2 linked regions of the Syntrophotalea carbinolica DSM 2380 genome follow. The protein of the gene in region 1 interacts with the protein of each later gene in a pairwise test. Links are inferred from orthologs where the notes say so. Each region holds a gene or a part of one and is shown on either strand. Other genes may lie near its edges. The genes, in order: PCAR_RS12600 and bioB.

What was found.
Region 2: the proteins of PCAR_RS12600 (region 1) and bioB interact in binary tests that used the Escherichia coli proteins (3 or more experiments, as listed by UniProt). The link is inferred for Syntrophotalea carbinolica DSM 2380 from one-to-one orthologs.

What each region holds. Positions count from the first base shown.
Region 1 is NC_007498.2:2,691,916-2,701,790, reverse strand. The notes cover bases 4,827-7,788. They hold PCAR_RS12600 (class II glutamine amidotransferase), read right to left. Parts: upstream 6,742-7,788; coding sequence 5,911-6,741; downstream 4,827-5,910. Other genes in these bases: PCAR_RS12595 (lysophospholipid acyltransferase family protein), read left to right, coding at 7,003-7,788; PCAR_RS12605 (ATP-dependent zinc protease family protein), read right to left, coding at 4,921-5,379; rimK (30S ribosomal protein S6--L-glutamate ligase), read right to left, coding at 4,827-4,924. Outside these bases: ptsP (phosphoenolpyruvate--protein phosphotransferase), read right to left, coding at 1-1,004; PCAR_RS12620 ([Fe-Fe] hydrogenase large subunit C-terminal domain-containing protein), read right to left, coding at 1,038-3,281; PCAR_RS12615 (transcriptional regulator), read right to left, coding at 3,445-3,774; PCAR_RS18810 (hypothetical protein), read right to left, coding at 3,813-3,977; more of rimK, read right to left, coding at 4,019-4,826; more of PCAR_RS12595, read left to right, coding at 7,789-8,826; PCAR_RS18805 (hypothetical protein), read left to right, coding at 8,817-8,993; PCAR_RS12590 (hypothetical protein), read left to right, coding at 9,186-9,437; PCAR_RS12585 (glycosyltransferase family 4 protein), read left to right, coding at 9,570-9,875.
Region 2 is NC_007498.2:1,699,207-1,708,916, reverse strand. Bases 4,559-7,355 are described here. They hold bioB (biotin synthase BioB), read right to left. Parts: upstream 6,551-7,355; coding sequence 5,567-6,550; downstream 4,559-5,566. Other genes in these bases: PCAR_RS08185 (helix-turn-helix domain-containing protein), read left to right, coding at 6,787-7,353; bioD (dethiobiotin synthase), read right to left, coding at 4,846-5,580; bioA (adenosylmethionine--8-amino-7-oxononanoate transaminase), read right to left, coding at 4,559-4,802. Also shown: PCAR_RS08215 (polysaccharide biosynthesis/export family protein), read right to left, coding at 1-568; PCAR_RS08210 (glycosyltransferase), read right to left, coding at 1,117-2,322; PCAR_RS08205 (isochorismatase family protein), read right to left, coding at 2,766-3,347; more of bioA, read right to left, coding at 3,456-4,558; PCAR_RS08180 (helix-turn-helix domain-containing protein), read left to right, coding at 7,391-7,957; PCAR_RS08175 (HU family DNA-binding protein), read left to right, coding at 8,284-8,562; PCAR_RS08170 (NFACT RNA binding domain-containing protein), read right to left, coding at 8,586-9,710. UniProt on the Escherichia coli protein: Catalyzes the conversion of dethiobiotin (DTB) to biotin by the insertion of a sulfur atom into dethiobiotin via a radical-based mechanism.

The sequences.
Region 1 (9,875 bases):
GCTGCGCGCTCTCGCAGGTAGGGATCCTCCATCCGCTCGAAGGCTTCCACGTAATTACCGATGACCTTTTCAATTGCGTAGCGCGCACCGTGTCCCTCTTCGATCTCCTCCTGGAGACGTTGCTGCATGGCCCGGTCCTCGAGAATCATCAGGTGGGTGTGAAAAATGCTGGCATCGGCCTGGGACAGTCTTTCGGCCATGCGTTTTTCCAGGTAGATGGTCTGGATGCAGGTTTTTTCGAGGGCCTCTTCAAGCAGCGCTTTTTCCTGTTCCGGTGCGAGCACCTCCTCGTCAAGAATGTCGGTCAGTCCGTGTTCTGCAGACATCACATGGGCGGGGCCGGATGCCAGGCCGGGATAGGCCACCACCCCTCGTAGTGCGCTTTCCCTGGTGGTTTCGGCGGTCTCCTCCGGCTGCGAAGGACGCGGTGCACCGGCGGCCTGCCGTAAGGCTTCGACGTAGCGGTTCGCCTGGGCCTCCTTATGCTGGATGGAGTCAAGCAGGCGGGCGTTCACCACGATGGAGGCCACCTGAAAGGCGATGGTCGACAATCCGCTGATGTCTTCGTCGCTGAACCGTCGCGGTGCGCGACTTTGAATGACGAGCACTCCGATCGGGATGTTGCGGTCGAACAGCGGAATCCCCAGAAAACTGTGATACCTCTCTTCGCCGGTTTCCTTGAAATAGCGATAACGTGGATGATTCTGCGGTTCCTGCAGGGCGACGACCTGGCGCTTTTCCACCACCAGGCCGGTCAAGCCTTCGCTGACCTTCATGGTGACGCGACCGACGGCGCGCCGGGACAAACCCTTGGTAGCGAGCAGGCGCAAGGTTTGGCGATCGTCATCCAGCAGGTAGATGGAACAGACGTCCGACAAAGTGCGGCGGGCAACGACCGATACGATATTTTGCAGGGTTTCGTGCAGGTCATGGGACTTGAGAATCAGGGTACTGATATCTTCAAGGGTGCGTAGTCCTATGTGGTTTTTGGTTTTCGGCGTCATGGCGTGAGGCCTTTCTGGGCCATTGGGAGGCGGTCAGGGCTTTGGTTCGGAGCGCCTACGGTTTACAAATTGCCGGCGTTTGATGCCGTAACGTTCCATTAAGCGGTAAAAGCTGCGTCGCGGCAAGTTAGCGCGACGCGCCGCGGCGGATACATTGCCGCATGCTTCTCGCAGATAACGTTCCAGCAGGTCCCGCTCGATCATTTCCATTTGATGGCCACGACGGGCCCGAAATCCACTGGTTGTCTCGGTGCTTGACGAGGGTGGCTCCGTTGCCGCAGGCGTCAAGGACAGATTCAGATGTTCCTGGTGCAAAACGTCTTCTTCACTCAATGCGACGGCCCGTTCGATCACCGATGCCAGTTCCCGGAGGTTGCCCGGCCAGTGGTAACGGTTTAAGGTTTCCTGGGCCAACGGGTCGATGGACACCATTTTTTTGTTGTAGCGTCGACTCGCACGTTGCAACTGTTGCCGTGCCAATTCGGGTAGGGCATCCAGACGGTTGCGCAATGGCGGTAAGGTCAGAGTGCAGAGGCTGAGACGAAAAAACAGTTCGCTGTTGAACCAACCCTCCCTGATGCCCTGTTCCAGGTCCCGGTGGCTGGTGACGATCAGACGCACATCGGCCCAAGGGGCTTTTTCCCGGTTCAACCAATCGAGCAGCGCTTGTTGCACCTCCAAACTCGCATCGCCGATTTCATCCAGTAGCAAGCTGCTACCGGCGGCGAGTTCCAGCAGGCCTTGGGGCTTTTTTGCATCCGGCCGGCCTCCGAACAATTCTTCCTTCAGTTGGCGGTTGCCAAGCGCGGTACAATTAACGGTCGCCAGTGGCTGTTCGCTTCGATGGCTGCGACGGTGGATGATGCGCGCCAGGGTTTCCTTGCCCGTGCCTGCCTCGCCGCGCAGCAGGATGGGTTTATCACCGGGGGCCAACTCCTGCGCCAGTTCCAGGATCTGGCGCATGGGAGCATCCGAACCGATCAGGGTATCGTCCGGCACGTGACGTGCCAGTTGCAGCGCGCGTTCAAGGCGTAGTTTTTCAGCCTCGAGGCGTTTGACGAAATAAGGCAGGCACATATCTTCCAGTGCCAGGTTACGGCAGACGGCGGTTGCGTGTTCCCGACAGGTGTCGTAACCGCACGCACCGCAGTTCAGTTCGTCACGCTGGGCGAATTTATCCGTGGAATGAAGAACCCGGCGGATATTTTCACCGCTGGGATGTTCCTGAAGAGGTTGTCGATTACTGAAGGTTCGTTCCAAAGACAGGCCCGAAGCCGTTCCCAGATAAGCGCCGTCGGATAGATGCTTTTGGGGCTGACGGGCAAATTCCTGCACCAGGTTGCTCCTGGCGAAGGGCGATAGCCGGCTGGCAGAATCGCAAGGGCCTGTGCAGCCGCCTCGACATAATCGCAAGTCGACCACGGACGGTCTGATACGACCTGCAGCCAGATCGCGTAATATGTCCAAAGCGTTGTGGGGGCCTTCCGCGGAAAGGACGACTCCAGTGTCGCCGGAAAAATCCGGCAGCAGTGTGGCCAGGGCGCCTCCCGTTACTGGAAACAGCCGTTTGTCAGCAGCGCCGGTACCATCGAAGGGGGCATCGCTTAACAAAGTCGGGGTAATGCCCGATTCCTCGAATAGCTCGGAAAGCTCTGAGAAGGTCAAGGCCGCATCGACGGTATCCTGAAATTGATCGTCCACGGCTTCCAGTTTTGCCGCAAAACAGGAACTTATGGTGACAACACGCAGCGGTCCTGCGTGGGCAGCGCGTAAGGCCCGGGCTGCTGCCGGCAGGGGCGAAACCTGCGGTGCCATGTTGCGCAACAATTGGGGAAAGTGGCGCTCCACCAGCGCGATGACTGCCGGGCAGTGGCTGAGGATGGTCGGTGTTTGGGGGCGGGTGGACGGTTCGATTTTTAATCTCCCGGCCAGCAGTTCCACCCCCCAGGCGCCCTCGATCACCATGCCGAAACCAAGCTGGCGCAATCCGGCGATCATCTGCCCCGGGCGCATGTCGCCAAGGTAGGCCGGAAAGGATGGCGCCAGAAGCGCCGCCATCGGCTCTCTGCGTTTAAGCAGCCGGCGGCAACGTTCCAGATCTTTGACAGCATGGCGGGCTTGCTGGGTGCAGATTTGCAGACAGCGTCCGCAACCGATGCAGCGACCGGGACTCAGATCGGTGCCCTGCCGAGTGACGCGGATGGCTTTGACGGGACAATGGCGAACGCAGGCATAGCATCTGCGGCAGCGCTGGGTATCGGTCTGGATATGGCCCATCGATGATTCCGATCGAAACGGAGGGAACTTAGGTCACGTAAAGGATAGCTGACGATGGCCAAAGTGTGCCATTGTTGCCACAGGCAAGTCAAACACTTTGTGAGAGTTGTCTCAGCCTTTTCGGGTGGGGACGCACTCCGCAAAACCGGCGATATGTTGTGTCCTAGGAATCAACTTCGGGCAGGGCAAAAACCGGTTCTTCGATCGTCTGGCTTCGACATACTGGGCATTTACCCGGTTTTTTCAGACGCGTGCGTTTGGCGAAAGTGAAACCGCACTTTTTGCAAAATGGCGGCGTGATCTGCAGGGACCGGTTTTGTCGGCGCAAACTCTGCTGCAGATGTTCCAGGTGCGGGTATACCTGTTTTTCCCCGATGCCGATGGCCATGGAAATCTCTTTGGCCGTCATAGGCTGTCGTGTCAGCAGTTCCATGATCTGCCGGCGCAGGGTAGCACCCCTCTCGGCAGGTATCGGCGGGATTTTGTCTTTCACTCGGAGTCTCTCCTTTGCCATGGGGAGATAACGGAGATTCAATCCATATAGTTTCGTCCGAACTGACGGCCCACATACAAACCGGTGGCCGAGCCAGCCACGGAAAGAAAATAGGCTGCCATGAAGCCGATTTTGATACCCAGCCCCCATCCCGCGGCACCGCCGGCGGAGATCGCAAGCAGTATCACGTATCCTTTAATCATGCTGAAATCCTTTCTTCCGAGCAGGATCGAGGCAAAATGTTTCAACCCTTGCCACGGGTTTTGGTCCTGCCGGGTTTGGTATGTTTTTCGATGAAGCGGATAATTTCATCAGCGACATCTTTGCCGGTGGCGGTTTCGATGCCTTCGAGACCTGGCGAAGAGTTGACTTCCATGACAATGGGACCGCGGTTGGATTGCAGGATGTCGACCCCCGCCACGTTCAGCCCCATGATATGGGCCGAGCGTACGGCGGTGGCTCGTTCTTCCGGGGTCAGGCGGACCACTGTGGCCTTGCCGCCGCGATGGATGTTGGAGCGGAACTCGCCTTCGGCGCCCTGACGTTTCATGGCGGCGACGACTTTGCCTCCCACCACCAGACAGCGGATGTCGGCGCCGCCGGATTCCTCGATAAACTCCTGGACCAGGATCTGTTCTTTGAGGCCTTTGAAGGCTTCGATGACGCTTTCGGCGGCTTTTTGCGTTTCGGCCAGAACGACACCGATCCCTTGCGTGCCTTCCAGCAGCTTAACGACCAGCGGAGCCCCGCCGACCTGGTTGATCAAGTCCTTGGTATATCTGGTCGAATGGGCGAAGCAGGTGTGCGGCAGGCCGATGCCTTTGCGGGACAACAACTGCAGGCTGCGCAGTTTGTCCCGCGAGCGGCTGATGGCTACCGATTCGTTGACGCTGTAGATGTTCATCATTTCGAATTGGCGCACCACGGCTGTGCCATAAAAGGTTATGGAGGCACCGATGCGCGGTATGATGGCGTCGAAGCCGGTCAACTCCTCGCCCTTGTAGTGAATGGTGGGGCGTTGCGAGGCGATGGTCATATAGCAAAGCAGCGGATCGATAATCCTGGCCTGGTGCCCGCGGATGATGGCGGCTTCATACAACTTGCGGGTGGAATAGAGTTCGGGGTTCCGCGATAAGATGCCGATTTTCATTGCCAGTCCTCCTGCTCGTAAATCTTGCCCAAACCACGGCCTCCCAGATAGGATGCAGCCGGATCGACGATCAGCCGGCCGGTCATCGCAGTTCGGCCCAGCAGCATGCGAAACAGCATACTCTCGCGGTTGGTAAGGGTGATTTCGATGGACCATTGCTGCGTTCCGAAGCAGACCATGGTTTCGATAATATAGCGCATTTCCCTATGTCCGCCGCTGTCGGAAACAAGCCGCCGGTCCTTGACGGGAGCTTCGCATGTCATCGAGATGTCGGTGCGGCGTTGCAGGGGATGCAGGCCGAAACGCACATATTTCCCGCCGTCCTTGTCAAAAGGCTCGATAAACCACGCATGCAGCGCCGAGGTGCGCGCTCCCGTGTCGACCTTGGCTTTGATGGCGGGCACGCCCAATTCGGGTAGGGCCAGCCATTCGCGCCAGCCGATTTCCATTTTCATAAAGTTGCCTCATGCGGTTGGGCCGCAGGTCGGGACGGAGTCAAAGAAAAATACCTGTATATGAAGCAAGTACATCAGATTTGCAACAGATTTGTTGGGTGCTTCAATATTTTGTAAAAGATTTGGGTTTTCTGAAGTCTCGAAACTTTAACCTTAATGTTGCCTGAACCGGTGCTGTTCGGTTGTTTTAAAGACTTTATCTCTGCATTAGTATTCCCCTGTGACGCCGCCGGAGTGGAGCGGCCGACGGGCGAAACAGACGGAAGACTGAGCGCAGCGAACCCTTCCGTCCGCCCGACGGTTGTGCAGCGTAGGGTACCCGCCGCAGGCGGGCCAGGAGTCGGGGCGCGTTTTTCTGCTTACTCTTTAGACGCGTATCAAAAGAGTAAGGCGCCGGGCGGGGGCGCAACCCCGCGGTCTTGAAGTTGCTAGCTTGGAATCTTCAATTTTAACATCAACACCACCGGCCCCGGCTGGCACCCCTGGCGAAAATGCCCTCCGCGCATCCCGCATCTTTACTAAAATCAACATTCATGTCCTCTCTGTATCGAGCATTTCAGCCAATGACTTGAACGGGCTGGGGACCGTGTTTTGCTGGCCGACCACCTCGCCATCATGGAACATCCACAGGGTGCCCGGCCGCATGTTGACCCACGGTTCGTTGTCGGTCAGAGGTTGCGTTGCGATGATCGCAACCCGATCCTCGGGAGTTGTGACCTGCCTGAAATCGATGCTGATATCCTGATCTTTGAGATGCGCCTCGGCAAAAGGTGCTCGCCGAATGATGTAGCTTAACTCGGTCGAGCAATGAGCCACCAGACAATCGCCGTTGGATAGCAGAAAGTTGAATATTCCCATGCCGGCCAGTGGCAGGCTCAGTTCGCCCAGGGCGTCAAACAGTTCCTGCCGTGATGGTGCATCTGTGCCGAAGCGTTGTCGCAGGCTTTGCAGCATCCAGCAGAAGGTTTGTTCGCTGTCGGTGTTGCCGACCGGGACATAACTGCCGTCCAGCTGCGGTTGGAAGTGAGGCAGATTGCCGTTGTGAGCGAACAGCCAGTAGCGCCCCCACAATTCACGCATGAACGGATGGGTGTTTTCCAGGCTGGTCACCCCTTGAGTGGCTTTACGGATATGGGCCACCACATTCAGGGAATGGATGGGATAGCTGCGCACCAGTTCAGCGATGGTCGATTCGGCCGAGGCTTGCGGATCGACAAATAGCCGTACGCCCTTGCCCTCGAAAAATGCGATACCCCAACCATCGGAATGCACATCGGTGGAGCCGCCGCGTTGTCGGAAACCGGTAAAGGAAAAACAGATATCGGTCGGTACATTGCAGTTCATTCCGAGTAATTGGCACATGGAGAGGGCCTTTCGGTCATCATGCGGTCGAGATTTATGGCGCGAGATCGAGGCTTCTTTTCTATCCCCTGCGGGATATCTTATCTTACCAAATCAACCCATGTGAAAACAGCATACCGGCTCGGTTCTCTTCAGAAACAAAGTATGAACGACACATGACGCTGCATGTCCATGAAAAATTAACCCCTCTGTAACCTGTCCCTAATTTCACTGCGCTAGTCTCCCCATGATTTCGATTTTCCACGGCAGGAGGCAAACGCGATGACGCAGCAAAATCAGTACGATCCTTTCGATATTCCCTGGCCCCTGGCTCAAAACCCTCTGGTCAAAAAGGTTGTGATGTCTCCGCTGGAACGTTTGCTCGGCGTGCGGCAATGCCGGGATATTTATCGGCAGTTGCCTGCCGGGGACTCTCCCGAGGATTTTTGCCGGGCGGCGCTCGAGCAACTGCAGGTAACGGGAGAGCCGGAGGGGGAGGGGCTGGAACCGGTCCCATGCCAGGGTCCGGCCATTGTCGTGGCCAATCATCCTTTCGGCGCGGTCGAGGGGTTGGTCATGCTCGAGGCGCTGCGCCGAATGCGTCCGGATACCAAGGTGCTGGCCAACAGTCTGCTGGAGCGTATTCCCCAATTGCGCGAAGCCCTCATCGGGGTCGGCATTTTGGGCGGCGCGCAAGGCACCGGTGTCAATATCGGTCCTCTGCGCCAGGCCATCCGTCATGTGCGCGATGGCGGTTTGCTGCTGATCTTTCCGGCCGGCGAAGTATCCCACTTGCAGCTGCAGCGCCGCGAAGTGGCCGATCCTCCCTGGCAGGTTTCGGTGGGGGCTTTGATTCGTCACTGCCGGGCTCCTGTGCTCCCTGTATATATTCCGGGTCGCAACGGCATGGTATTCCAGCTGGCGGGGCTGATGCATCCGCGGCTACGCACATTGCTGCTGGGGCGCATGCTGTTGGCGCATAAAGGGCGTCCCGTCCGTTTCCGCGGCGGTCGTCTCATCCCCTGGTCGCGATTGGAACAGTGCGCCGACGATCGGGAACGGATCGATTACCTGCGTCTGCGAAGCTACCTTCTGGGCGCCGCCGATTCTGTCGGGGGGCCTTTGAATCCCTCCACCGATATCGAGCCGATGACCGTTATTTCGCCTCAGCCAACAGAGCTGGTGGCCGCTGAAGTATCCCGCTTACCTCAAGGGCAGCTGCTGGTTCGGAACGGTCCCATGCAGGTGTGGCAGGCTGAAGCCGGCCAGATTCCTTATCTGTTGCTGGAGATCGGTCGTTTGCGAGAACTGACCTTCCGGGCCGTAGGGGAGGGTACGGGGCGCTCCTTTGATCTGGACCGTTTCGATCAGGATTACCTGCATCTGTTCCTGTGGCATAGCGAACGACAGGAGTTGGTCGGCGCCTACCGTGTCGGCTGCTGCGATACGCTGCTGAAACGTTTCGGCAAGCAGGGGCTCTATACCCATACCCTGTTCAAATTTCGGCGTCGCCTGTTCGATGCCATAGGTCCGGCATTGGAGCTGGGACGTTCCTTTGTGCGGCCCGAGTACCAGAAAAGCTACTCCCCCTTGTTGCTGCTGTGGAAAGGCATCGGCCGCTTTGTGGTCAAGAACCCTCAATACCGGGTGTTGTTCGGCCCGGTCAGTATCTCCCGCGATTATAGCGATTTGTCCCGGCGCCTGATTGCCGGCACCCTGCAGGCCGAGTTGCCGTTGCCGCAACTCTCACGCCTGGTAAAACCTCGGCTACCGTTTCACGCCAAGGCGCGTATTCGCGGCTGCAGCGGGGAACTGGCCCGCACCTTTTGCGGCAGCATGGATCAGGTGGCACCGCTGGTGGCCGATATCGAAGTGCAGCAAAAAGGCATACCGGTTTTGCTGCGGCATTACCTGAATCTGGGGGGCAAACTGCTTACTTTCAATCGCGACCCGCAATTCAGCGATGTGCTGGACGGATTAATCCTGGTCGATCTGTTGCAGACCGATCGGAAAACCATCCAGCGTTACATGGGACGTGAAGAGGCCGAGGCCTTCTTCACCTATCAGCGGCTGCTAAGCAGTCAACGGGAGGCGTTGTGTGCCTGATGGATATCCTTGCCATGGTGGTGAACCTGCATGTAAAGCAGAGGCTACAGGACGGCTGGCGTATGCTCGAGAGACACTGGCATGCCAGACGCACAGAGGGACGTCTGCAGCGGCTGCAGCGTCAGGTGCGACGGCTTGAACAGAGGTGTTTATCTTTGCAGAAATGAATGCCAATCCGCTTCAGGCCCCAGGATTTGAGGGGGGCGAAACGGCGTAGTTACCACCTTTGGCGGAACCAGGCAACTCGCATTGGTCTTCTTTGTTTTATTGAGATCACATCCGATCTGAACCCTGCCCTAATACGGCCCGTTTATGTTTGAGATACTAATGCGTTCGGTAGAGTGCAGAAAGGTGGTGTTATGGCATTTCTCTACGGTTTTTTGTTGTTGGCGGGTTTATGCGCGATTGGCTATGTCAATTATCGTTCGGCGCTTAAAACCGCTCGGCGATTGCAGCAGCTCTATGGGGATAACTGGTTTTCATCCGGAAACGATCCTTTTCCCCAATCTCTGCGTCAATCTTCCCACTTGCTTGTGCGGCGTAAAAACTACGCCTCCGCGCAAGAGCTCGATTTTCTTGACCTTGGGAAAAATCACTCGTTTCCCTTATGAAAACTACGCAGTGTGCATCCTGAGTTTCCGGATGCACACTAACTAGTGGTCCGTGGGGTTACTTGTTGCCGCCCGCTATGGCAAAGTGACCCTTGTTTGCAGCTTTCCCTTTCTGGTTTAACGGATGTTTGCATGTCTTTACGCGTGACCCTGATCTCCGAAACCTACATGCCGCAAATCAATGGGGTATCGCGTACCCTGGAGAGGTTGGTCGCTCATTGTCTGCAGCGCGGCGACCAGCTGCAGCTTATGGTCCCGGATTATAACGTCGAGAGTGAGGATCCTCAAGGCGTGGAGCGTCGCTCGTGGCGCGGGCTGCGACTGCCTTTTTACAAGGAGATTTGTCTGCCGCTGGTGGCGGCCCGTCGCTTGCGGCGTGCGTTGCAGGACTTTGCTCCCCATGTTGTACACATCGCCACTGAAGGTCCTCTGGGCTGG
Region 2 (9,710 bases), 990 kb from region 1 along the record:
ATCGCAGGTTTGCAATGTCCTTGAGACCATTACCGAGGGCCAGTCCTTCAATCAGACCGTAGGCACGGTCCATATAATAAGTACCCGGTGCATTGAACTGTCCCAGCAAATAAAGGGGCTTGCTGCGATATTCGGAAATCTCGACAACCACCCAGGGATCCTTGAGGTAGGTACGAAAAACTTCCTGTATATGGTCAGTAGCCTCCCCGATAGTCATGCCCTTGACGGAAACGCTACCGGCAAGGGGCAGATGAACCCTGCCAAGACCATCGACCCGACTACCGGACACCTTATTGGTGCCTCCGACCATGATGCCGGGGCTGCTGAGCTCGGGATGGCCTTTAACATTGACGTACAAGATATCGTTTGCACCGATGAGGTATTCAGTCTCAGGCTCTACAGCATCGTCGCCAAGCTGAAGCTCAACGGATTCTCTGTCCACAACTGCCGAGTACCGCTCGCCTTGAATCGGCAACACCGTTCCTGGGTCGAGATCGCTGAACGTGGCGCACCCCGCAGTCAGCAAAAGACACATCACAAAACCAATGAAAATCTTGAAGTCAGCCATGCAGTTCATACTCCCCCTTCTGACGACATTAAAATCGAACTGAAAACAGCCCCAAAACCAGCGAGCCACTAAAAATATGGACAATACGAGAGATTTAATTAAATAAATAATAAAGAAGCCTTGGCAATTCTATACCGAATGTCCCCCAAACGCAATCAAAGAAGTATTACTAAGTACACCTTGCAGCAGACTTAACTCCACTTGCACCCGGCACTTCCATGACGCATGGCGATCCGTGAAATCGAGTCGAGCATTAAGAGTGGGACCAGGCAAATATTCGGAGATACCATTTCACAGCGATTATCGACATAACATTCGGTCAAGTTTGCTGCGGACACTGCAGTTTTTGCAAACGGCGGTGTTTATGCAACATGCATACCCACGATTCAATCCCACCGTCTTCCGAATGCATGGTTAAAACACCACAGATACAAACCCGCCAATGATCGTCAGTAAACGGCCCTCAAACGCCAGCCATCGGGAATTTACCCCGCGGTGAGATTGCCGCCCCCGAAGGCACTTACCTCACAAGGGTCAAAACCATGACATCATTCCGGCGACACACCTTCCCCATAAGTGCGACCTTTCCATGCCCCACCTGCCCCACGAAGAAAACGTACAGCGGAATCAACAGTCATCAGGGTATACAGGCTTGCGGCGAGGGGCAAAAGCAGCGCTAAAGTTTTTCGCTGGTCGTACCATTGCACCATGGGGTAAAAAGTGCGGACCATGACAAACCAGGTCGCGACTCCGAGCGTCACCAAACCCAACCCGAGTTTGGCGCCCGACGGCAAGAGCAAGGCCCAACATCCCGCAATCAGGCAGACTGGCGCCGTCAGAAACACCAGCATCATTCCAAACACGGTTGCCAACAGCAATAACCATGAGTGGTGCAATTGCACAAATGCGGTGCGAACAACCATGCGCCAAACCGTAGCGAGATCGCGACAGGGACGGACACTTACCACCTCCCGAGTAAAGCCCAGCCAGATATTACCGCCATCTGGCCGACCGTGTCGTTTGATCAATCGGCCCAGGGAGCAATCATCGATGAGGGCCCCGGAGATAGCCTGCAACCCACCGGCGTGCTGCAGACTCCGTCGCTGCAGAAGAACACAACCGCCCGCAGCGCCGGCATATCGGCTGCGTTTATCGGCAACGCGCCTGAAGGGATAAAGCATGGCAAAAAAATAGACAAAAGCGGGAATCAGCAGGCGACTCCAGAATCCGCTTGCCTGCAATTTGGCCATAAGAGACACCAGGTCATAATCGCCCTGTCTCAACTGCGTTACAAGTCGGGACAAACTGTCCTTTTCATGAGCGATATCCGCATCGGTAAAAAGTACCAGCGGTGCGCAATCTTTTTCAGATGCACATAACCCTTGCTGAAGGGCCCACAGTTTACCGGTCCATCCTTCGGGCCTGGTCGCGGCCTCCGCCAAAATCAGCCGATCCCCGCAAGGAGACTCAGCAGCCAGCCTGGAAGCGACCAAAGACGTATCATCACAGCTATGGTCATCCACCAGGAAGACCCTCACCTCTCCGGGATAGTCCTGATTCAGTATCGTCGGCAGTGCAGAGGGCAGAATATCGGCCTCATTGCGGGCCGGGATCACAACATCCACCGCAGGCCAGGATGCGAAGCTGCCCGCTTGGGGGAGAAGGGGCGCTACACGCCAGAACCCACCATGCCAGAACCACAACACTATCCATATCAACAACGACAATACGCCGGCAACGGCCAAGATCAACACAAAAATCTCCTGGATAAATCTTTGTTACAACAACGAGTCCGTGCGGAGGATTCGCGCCGGGCTGCAACCGACCCTCGCGCCCATTCCTCCCAACAAGGCACCGAATATGGCACAATTCGGTGGAACAACTCAACCATGCAGATCCTGTGGCCTGAAAAATCCCGAACCCCAGAACCTTAAAGCATTAGATACGTTCCGCTTATTACAAAAAAAAGACCATAGCTTTGCGCCAATGGTCCCGCCCCACCGCATTTCCTATCGCTCACCCATGTTCAAGCCGACATGAAACTAACGTTTCTCACTTCAAAGAATATCCGCTACGTGCCCCATGGACACCCCTCCGCCAGACATAACCGTGCCTGGCCAGGCCACGCGCAAAACCTAGACTCTAGATCATATATGCATAGATAAACCATCGGTTTTCCGTTATTTTCACATGCCTCTCAATCATCAACCTCTTCAAGCAGATAAATATCTGCACCCTTCATGGCCGCGAGCGCAGCCTGGCCTCCTGCGGGCGTTACCGGACGGCATCCTTCGACAATAACCGCAACTTCAAATCCGGATCGAACGCCATCCAGAACCGTTTCCAGCACGCACACATCCAGGGCCAGCCCGGCGACCCACAGTCGATCAACTCCGTCCCGGCGCAATTTGTCTGCGAATCCGGTCTGGTCAAAAACTGATAGCTGATCCTGATCGAACCGCACTCCCTTGACAACCACAACCGATGCCGGCGCCAAAAAAAGGTCGGCGCAAAAATCGGCCCCCGGCGTATGCTGAACGCAATGCTTCGGCCAATCGCCGCCATGTGATTTAAAACTGGGGTGCCCTTCCGGATGCCAATCGCAGGAGTAATAAACCGGGAGATGCTTTTTCAAAGCAGCTTCGGCCCAGGCATTGATCACAGGCACGACTTTATCGCCTTCGGGGATAGGCAAGGCTCCCCCGGGGCAAAAATCCCGCTGCACGTCAACCACCAGCAGCCCGTCACCCATCTGCAGAAATTCCTCAGGATTGCGCATACACACCCCCTCTCATGTCAGAGTATGGATTGTTCAGGAAAACCCTGAAATAAAGGTACCTTCATTGCCGGCAGGAGTCCAGCTTTTACCGATGACACGGTGGGGCCCCTAGCTCCTCAACGCCACAATGGAACGAAAAGCGATATCGAGCAGTTCCTCGAGAGTGGCCTCATCAATGGTCAGGGGGGGCATAAAGTAGACGACGTTGCCCAAAGGACGCAGCAGCGCGCCCATCTGAAGCGCTTTTTGATAAACGCCATATCCTCGCCGCTGTTGCCAGGGATAAGGTGTTTTACGCTGTTTATCCTGAACCATTTCAACCGCAGCAACCATACCGCACCTGCGAAACTCGCCGACTTCTGGCATCCCTTCGAATTTTTGCGCAAATCTATCGAGCAAGGCCATTTTCGGTTTCAACCGCTCCAGAATGTGTTCTTCCTCAAAAATATTTAAAACCTCTACAGCCAGTGCACAGGCCAAGGCATTACCGGTATAGGAATGGGAATGCAGAAAAGCTTTCAGGGTAGAGTAATCGTCATAGAAAGCTTCGTACACGGCATCTCGGGTCAACACCACGGAAAGGGGCATGTAACCGCCGGTAATACCCTTGGAAAGACACAGAAAATCAGGGACCACACCGGCGTGCTCATTGGCGAACATACGCCCTGTTCGGCCAAACCCCACAGCGATTTCATCGGCAATATAATGCACTTTGCAGGCATCGCACAACTGGCGCAGCTTGCGCAGGTAAACCGGCGGATACACACGCATGCCGGCGGCGCCCTGTATAAGGGGCTCGATGATCACGGCTGCGATCTCGCCCTGGCGCTCGGTCACCAGACGCTCCAGATGTTCAAAACATTCGGCGTCACAGCTATCGCGGTGCTTGCCGTAGGGACACCGGTAACAATCAGGTCCCTGGGCTTGAAACGTATCGAGCAGGATAGGCTGGTATATGTCACGATAAAGATCGCAGCCGCCGACAGACAACGCTCCGACGGTTTCACCGTGGTAAGCCTCGCTGATCGATACGAAACGAACTTTTTCGGCATATCCGCTTTGCTGCCAGAACTGAAAGCTCATCTTCAAAGCCACTTCCACGGCGGCCGATCCGTTATCGGCAAAAAAAACCTTATTGAGATCCCCCGGTGCAAGGGCACACAACCGGCTGGCGAGTTCCACAGCGGGCTGATGGGTAAAACCGGCAAAAATATGGTGGGCTACGCGACCAGCCTGCTCCTGCAGGGCGCGGTTGAGTCGTGGATGGTTATGTCCGAAAAGGTTAACCCACCAGGATGAAACACCATCGATATAGCGCTTCCCATCCATATCGATGAGGTGGGCCCCCTCGCCTCGCGCTATGGGAATGGGCGGCAACGATTCATGATCTTTTTCCTGGGTACAGGGATGCCAGACATGCCGGCGGTCCAGGTTGAGTAATTCTTCTTTATTCAAGGAATTTGCCCTCCGTTGTCCATCGGTGCGCGGCTATTTTTCTTCAATCGTCTTTGACCGGCAAACCGAGTTCTCGCAATATCGGCCAAGCATCCATAAGGCTGGCCAGAGACGCCACCTTGTCGTGCGGAGATCCGGCCACCTGCGGCAACACGCCCCAACAAGGGACATCGGTCAAACGGGCTATCTCTTCTGCGGCATGACGTTCGGCAACGTCCGCCGCCGCTGGCACCCCGCTGACAACCCAGCCGGCTACCTGCAGACCTCGAGCTCTGGCCGACTCGAGAGTAAGGAGAGTATGATTGATGGTGCCGAGACCGGCTCGTGCCACGACCAGCAGAGGCCAACCGAGATCCCCTGCCAGATCCGCCACCAGTCGCTTGCCAGCCAAAGGCACCAGCAACCCGCCCGCCCCCTCGACCAGACTGAAATCGCTACGCGCATGCTTGCAGCGAATAACATCCAGCACATGGGACCAATCGATATGCACACCTTCGCGACGTGCCGCAAGGGAGGGAGCCAGTGGCTCTTTCAAGCGATAAGGACAGATAACGTCGTCAGCATCATCGGAACGAGATGCCCAGCGCAGCAACGCACCATCTTCACCGAGACACGACGGCTCGGGGATACCGCTTTCCAAAGGCTTGGTGACCCCGACCTTGCACCCCTTTCGAGCCAAAAGATAGGCCAGCGAGGCGCCGACCAGTGTTTTGCCGACGCCCGTATCGGTACCGGTAACAATCAGCCCGCCGATGTGAGCCAGTTCAGCAGCGTTCATAAGTCAGCCCCGCATCGGTGACCATACGCAGGTCATCGGATAATTGCCGGCCGGCAGTCGTAAGATAGTCCCCTACCATCATGCCGCTGGCCCCGGCCTGAAAAATCCACGATTGAAAATCCCCCAGGGTTACCCCCCGACCGCCGCATACGGTTATATGACGGTCAGGCATAAGATACCTGTAGAGCGCTATAATTTTCAAAGCCTCCATCGGTTCCAGGGGCGTAGCATCGGCCAGCGGCGTGCCGGCCACCGGATTAAGGAAGTTGATGGGCACGGAATCGATATCCAGCTCTCTCAAAGTCAAGCCCAACTCGAGACGCTGCTCGGGGGTTTCCCCCAACCCGAAAAGCCCGCCGCAACAGACTTTCATGCCTGCCGCTTTGGCCACCCGAACGGTCTCCAGATCCTGATCGTAATCGTGAGTGGTACAAATGTGTGGAAAATAGGAACGGGCTGTTTCCAGGTTGTGATGATAGGTCACGCATCCCGCATCGGCAAGCGCGCGCGCCGTCTCCTCATCAAGCAGGCCGAGGGAAGCCGAGGGGGCGATCCGGGTCGTCTCGCGAATCTCTCTGAGCGCCGCCAGAATGGATTCCAGCTCGGCTCCCGGCAGAACGCGCGCGCCGCTGGTCACGATACCGAAACAACGGGCTCCCCGGCTATCGGCACACTGCGCCTCTGCGACTATCTGTTCAGCCGTTTTAAGGGGAAATACCGGCGCACCGGTATGATAATGCGAAGACTGTGCACAAAACCGACAATCCTCCGAGCAATGCCCCGACTTGGCGTTGACAATCATGCACAAACCGACGCCATCGCCGCAATACGTTTCCCGCAACTGTTGTGCACCGGCCATCACCCACCCCAAAGAGGCGCCACCGGCCTGCAAAATCGACCGTCCTTCCGCTTCCGAAAGTCGCCCCCCCTGAATAATCCGATCAACGATTTTCACTATGTCGTTACGCATAAAATTATGACTCCGAAGAAAACTGCAACAGGTTCTCGAATCGTTACCCGCGGTGTTCTCCCATGGGTAACCTTTCGACTTGCATTATTCAAAACCAGCCCCCGATTGTCAACACATTACAAGCACCGGGTTGACAAATGAAAAGTACCTCTCAACAAAGTGAAACTGTTCCATTTTATTGACAAAATACTTGACCGGATGATAAAACTTTCGGATTCAATGGGAGGCAGGTATCTGTGATAAAAACACTCATCGGTAAAAAATTAAAAACCACACGCCTCGGCAAAGGATTGACGATCCAGGGTTTGACCAACCTTTCGGGCGTCTCAGCCAATATGATATCCCGCATCGAGCGCGGGCTTACAGTGCCTTCGGTAAAAATCCTGATGAAACTGGCCTCAGCCCTGGGTATGAGTATCGGCTACTTTGTCGAAGAAGCGGAAAAAAGCTCGACAGTCATCCTCACCAGAAAGGGACAAGGGGAGCCACTGTTCTTTTACAAAGACAAACAGCAGATCAGCAGCCTGACTCAGGGGCTGCAGGATCCAAGTTTCACCGTATTGCACGATACCCTGGAAAAAAACTGCAACAGCGGCGACGCCCCGATGGTTCACACGGGCGAGGAATTCGTCATGGTTTTAAAGGGACGTCTTGAATTTATCATTCAGGACGAAAAGTATATTCTCGAAAGCGGTGATTCCTTATCTTTCAAGGCATCGTTACCACACCTGTGGCGAAATCTTGAAAACGGCCCCACGGAAGTCCTCTGGGTCGTATCGCCCGCCCCCAATATCGCTCAGTAATTCGACGCCAGCAGGCGCCGCAACATGGGAGTTCGCTGTGCAGTTAAAGAATCTGATCGGCAAAAAGCTCAAAGCTATCCGCCTCAAAAACAACCTGACCATACAAGTCGTTTCGGAACGCGCACATGTCTCTGCCAACATGATCTCACGCATAGAGCGCGGCCTGACCACTCCTTCCGTGGAGATCCTGCTGCGCCTTGGTTCCGTTTTTGAAAAAAGCATCAATTACTTCGTTGAAGAAGTCGAGAACACGCATGAGATCGTCCATTCCAGACCTGGAGAAAGATCGTGTACGGTCTTCGACGATAATCAAAATTTACGCACCGAATCGTTTACCGCCGGGTTAAGAGATCCGCAATTCACCAGCTTTTACTGCGTGATCAAGCCCCATGGGACCAGCGGCGACGCTGACATGTTCCACCCCGGGGACGAATTGCTTTATGTTCTGAAGGGACGCCTGGAAATGACCGTTGCCGGAGAGACGTTTCTGATCGAGGAAGGTGAGAGCCTGTCCTTCAAATCCCACCTTCCCCACCGCTGGACCAACGTTAGCGAAACGGAAACCCATGTGATGTGGGTGCTTTCTCCTTTCACGACCCTGTGACAGACATTTTCCCCCGTAAGCGGTAGCGCGACTTGCCGGTTACGGCATGTTTCTTTTCTTTAACGGCTCACAAATTCTTTGTAAATCAACAGGAATTCAACGCCCGCATTCATAGCCTGACTGTCTATTAAATAAGTAAAACTTCCAACAGTTATTGACAGTTGGCGCATCCCCCGATATGTTTTCAGTGTATCAATCAAGACAGATCGGCCCTATTTGCATCAGCCACACCCGTGCACGACCCATACGGGCAATTTTCCTTTACCAAGGACCATGCGAGGCAACCTGCCTGCCGGTGTTGCCGCCACCATTGGAGGTGATGTGCAATGAACAAGTCGGAGTTAATTGATGCCCTGGCAGAAAAAAAAGGCCTGACTTACAAAAGAGCTGAAGAAATTGTGAATATCGTTCTCGATACCATGTCGGACACCCTGGTCGAAGGGGGGCGCATAGAAATTCGAGGATTCGGCAGCCTGGTGGTAAAGGATTATAAAGCCTACATCGGCCGCAACCCGAAAACCGGCGAAGAGATAGAGGTCAAACCCAAGAAACTGCCATTCTTCAAGGTGGGCAAGGAACTCAGGGAACGCATCAACAAAAGCTGAAGTCCCCTTAAGAGCGCGTGATTTTACGGTTCGCGACGCGGCACGACCCGCACCGTACGATATTTCTTGACCTGCACCAGGCCGGGTAACGCACCTTTGGGCTTATAAACGGCTTGCCCTTCTGCGACCATGACATCCGCCACGCCCTCATTACAGGCCCGGGAATGCCCGGCTGCCAGGCCTGCGGCATAACGGATATCTTCCTCGGGAATATCGATACTACGCCGGGGTCGTTTTAAAACCAGATGGCATCCGGGCCGATCCAAGGCATGAAACCAGAGATCATGAGAACCGCAATGGTTTTTGACCAGATAATCGTTGGCGCGATTATTGGTACCCCACTGAACGACAAAACCGCCCGGTGACACGGCTTCTCGCAGCTTGGGGCGCCTCGACACAGGGCGTTTTTTTTGCCTATCGGCTTTTCGCGGCAACAGTCGGAATTCTCGCATTTCTTCTTCCACCATCGCCAACTCCTCATTCGAGGTAACCTCGCTGAGATTTAACATAAGAGCTTCGAGCCAGTCCTTTTCTGCATGACTTTCCTCAATCCTCCGATGCACGTGGATATAACCGCGCCGTATTTTCTTACTCCTATTAAATAAGCGATCGGCGTTTTCCGATGGCGAAAGAGCCGGATCGAGTGGAATGGTCACCACGCCACCCTCATCGAAAAAGTTTTCGACTTCTATCTCCGCCATGCCCTTACTTACACGGAAGAGATTGGACATCAACAACTGCCCGAGCTGTTGGTATCGGTCGGCATCATCGGTGTTGGCCGCTTCCTGGCGCAATCGCTGTAACCGTTTCTCAACCCGCGCCAGGGCTTTCCGGACAACCTTCTCCAACCGGGACCGCTCTTCACCCCGCCCCGGCATGGCGTAATCGTCAAAAAAGCAATCCGCCGCCTCTGAAGCAGACGAGAAGGTGCGGACTGAACTCAGCGAAAGGGTACTCGGACAAAAGACGAAAAGCCTGGGGCTACCTTCCAGTTGAGCGATCTGAAAACTATAGTCGTGTTCCTGCCAGCGTCGGGCAAAACTTCCGAGCACCTCGGCAGCCGTCTCCTTCCGCAACATACGGCCGACGAGATCTCGTGCCACCACAGGCGTCATCGGGCGTATATTGCGCTGCAGCCACGCGGCAAG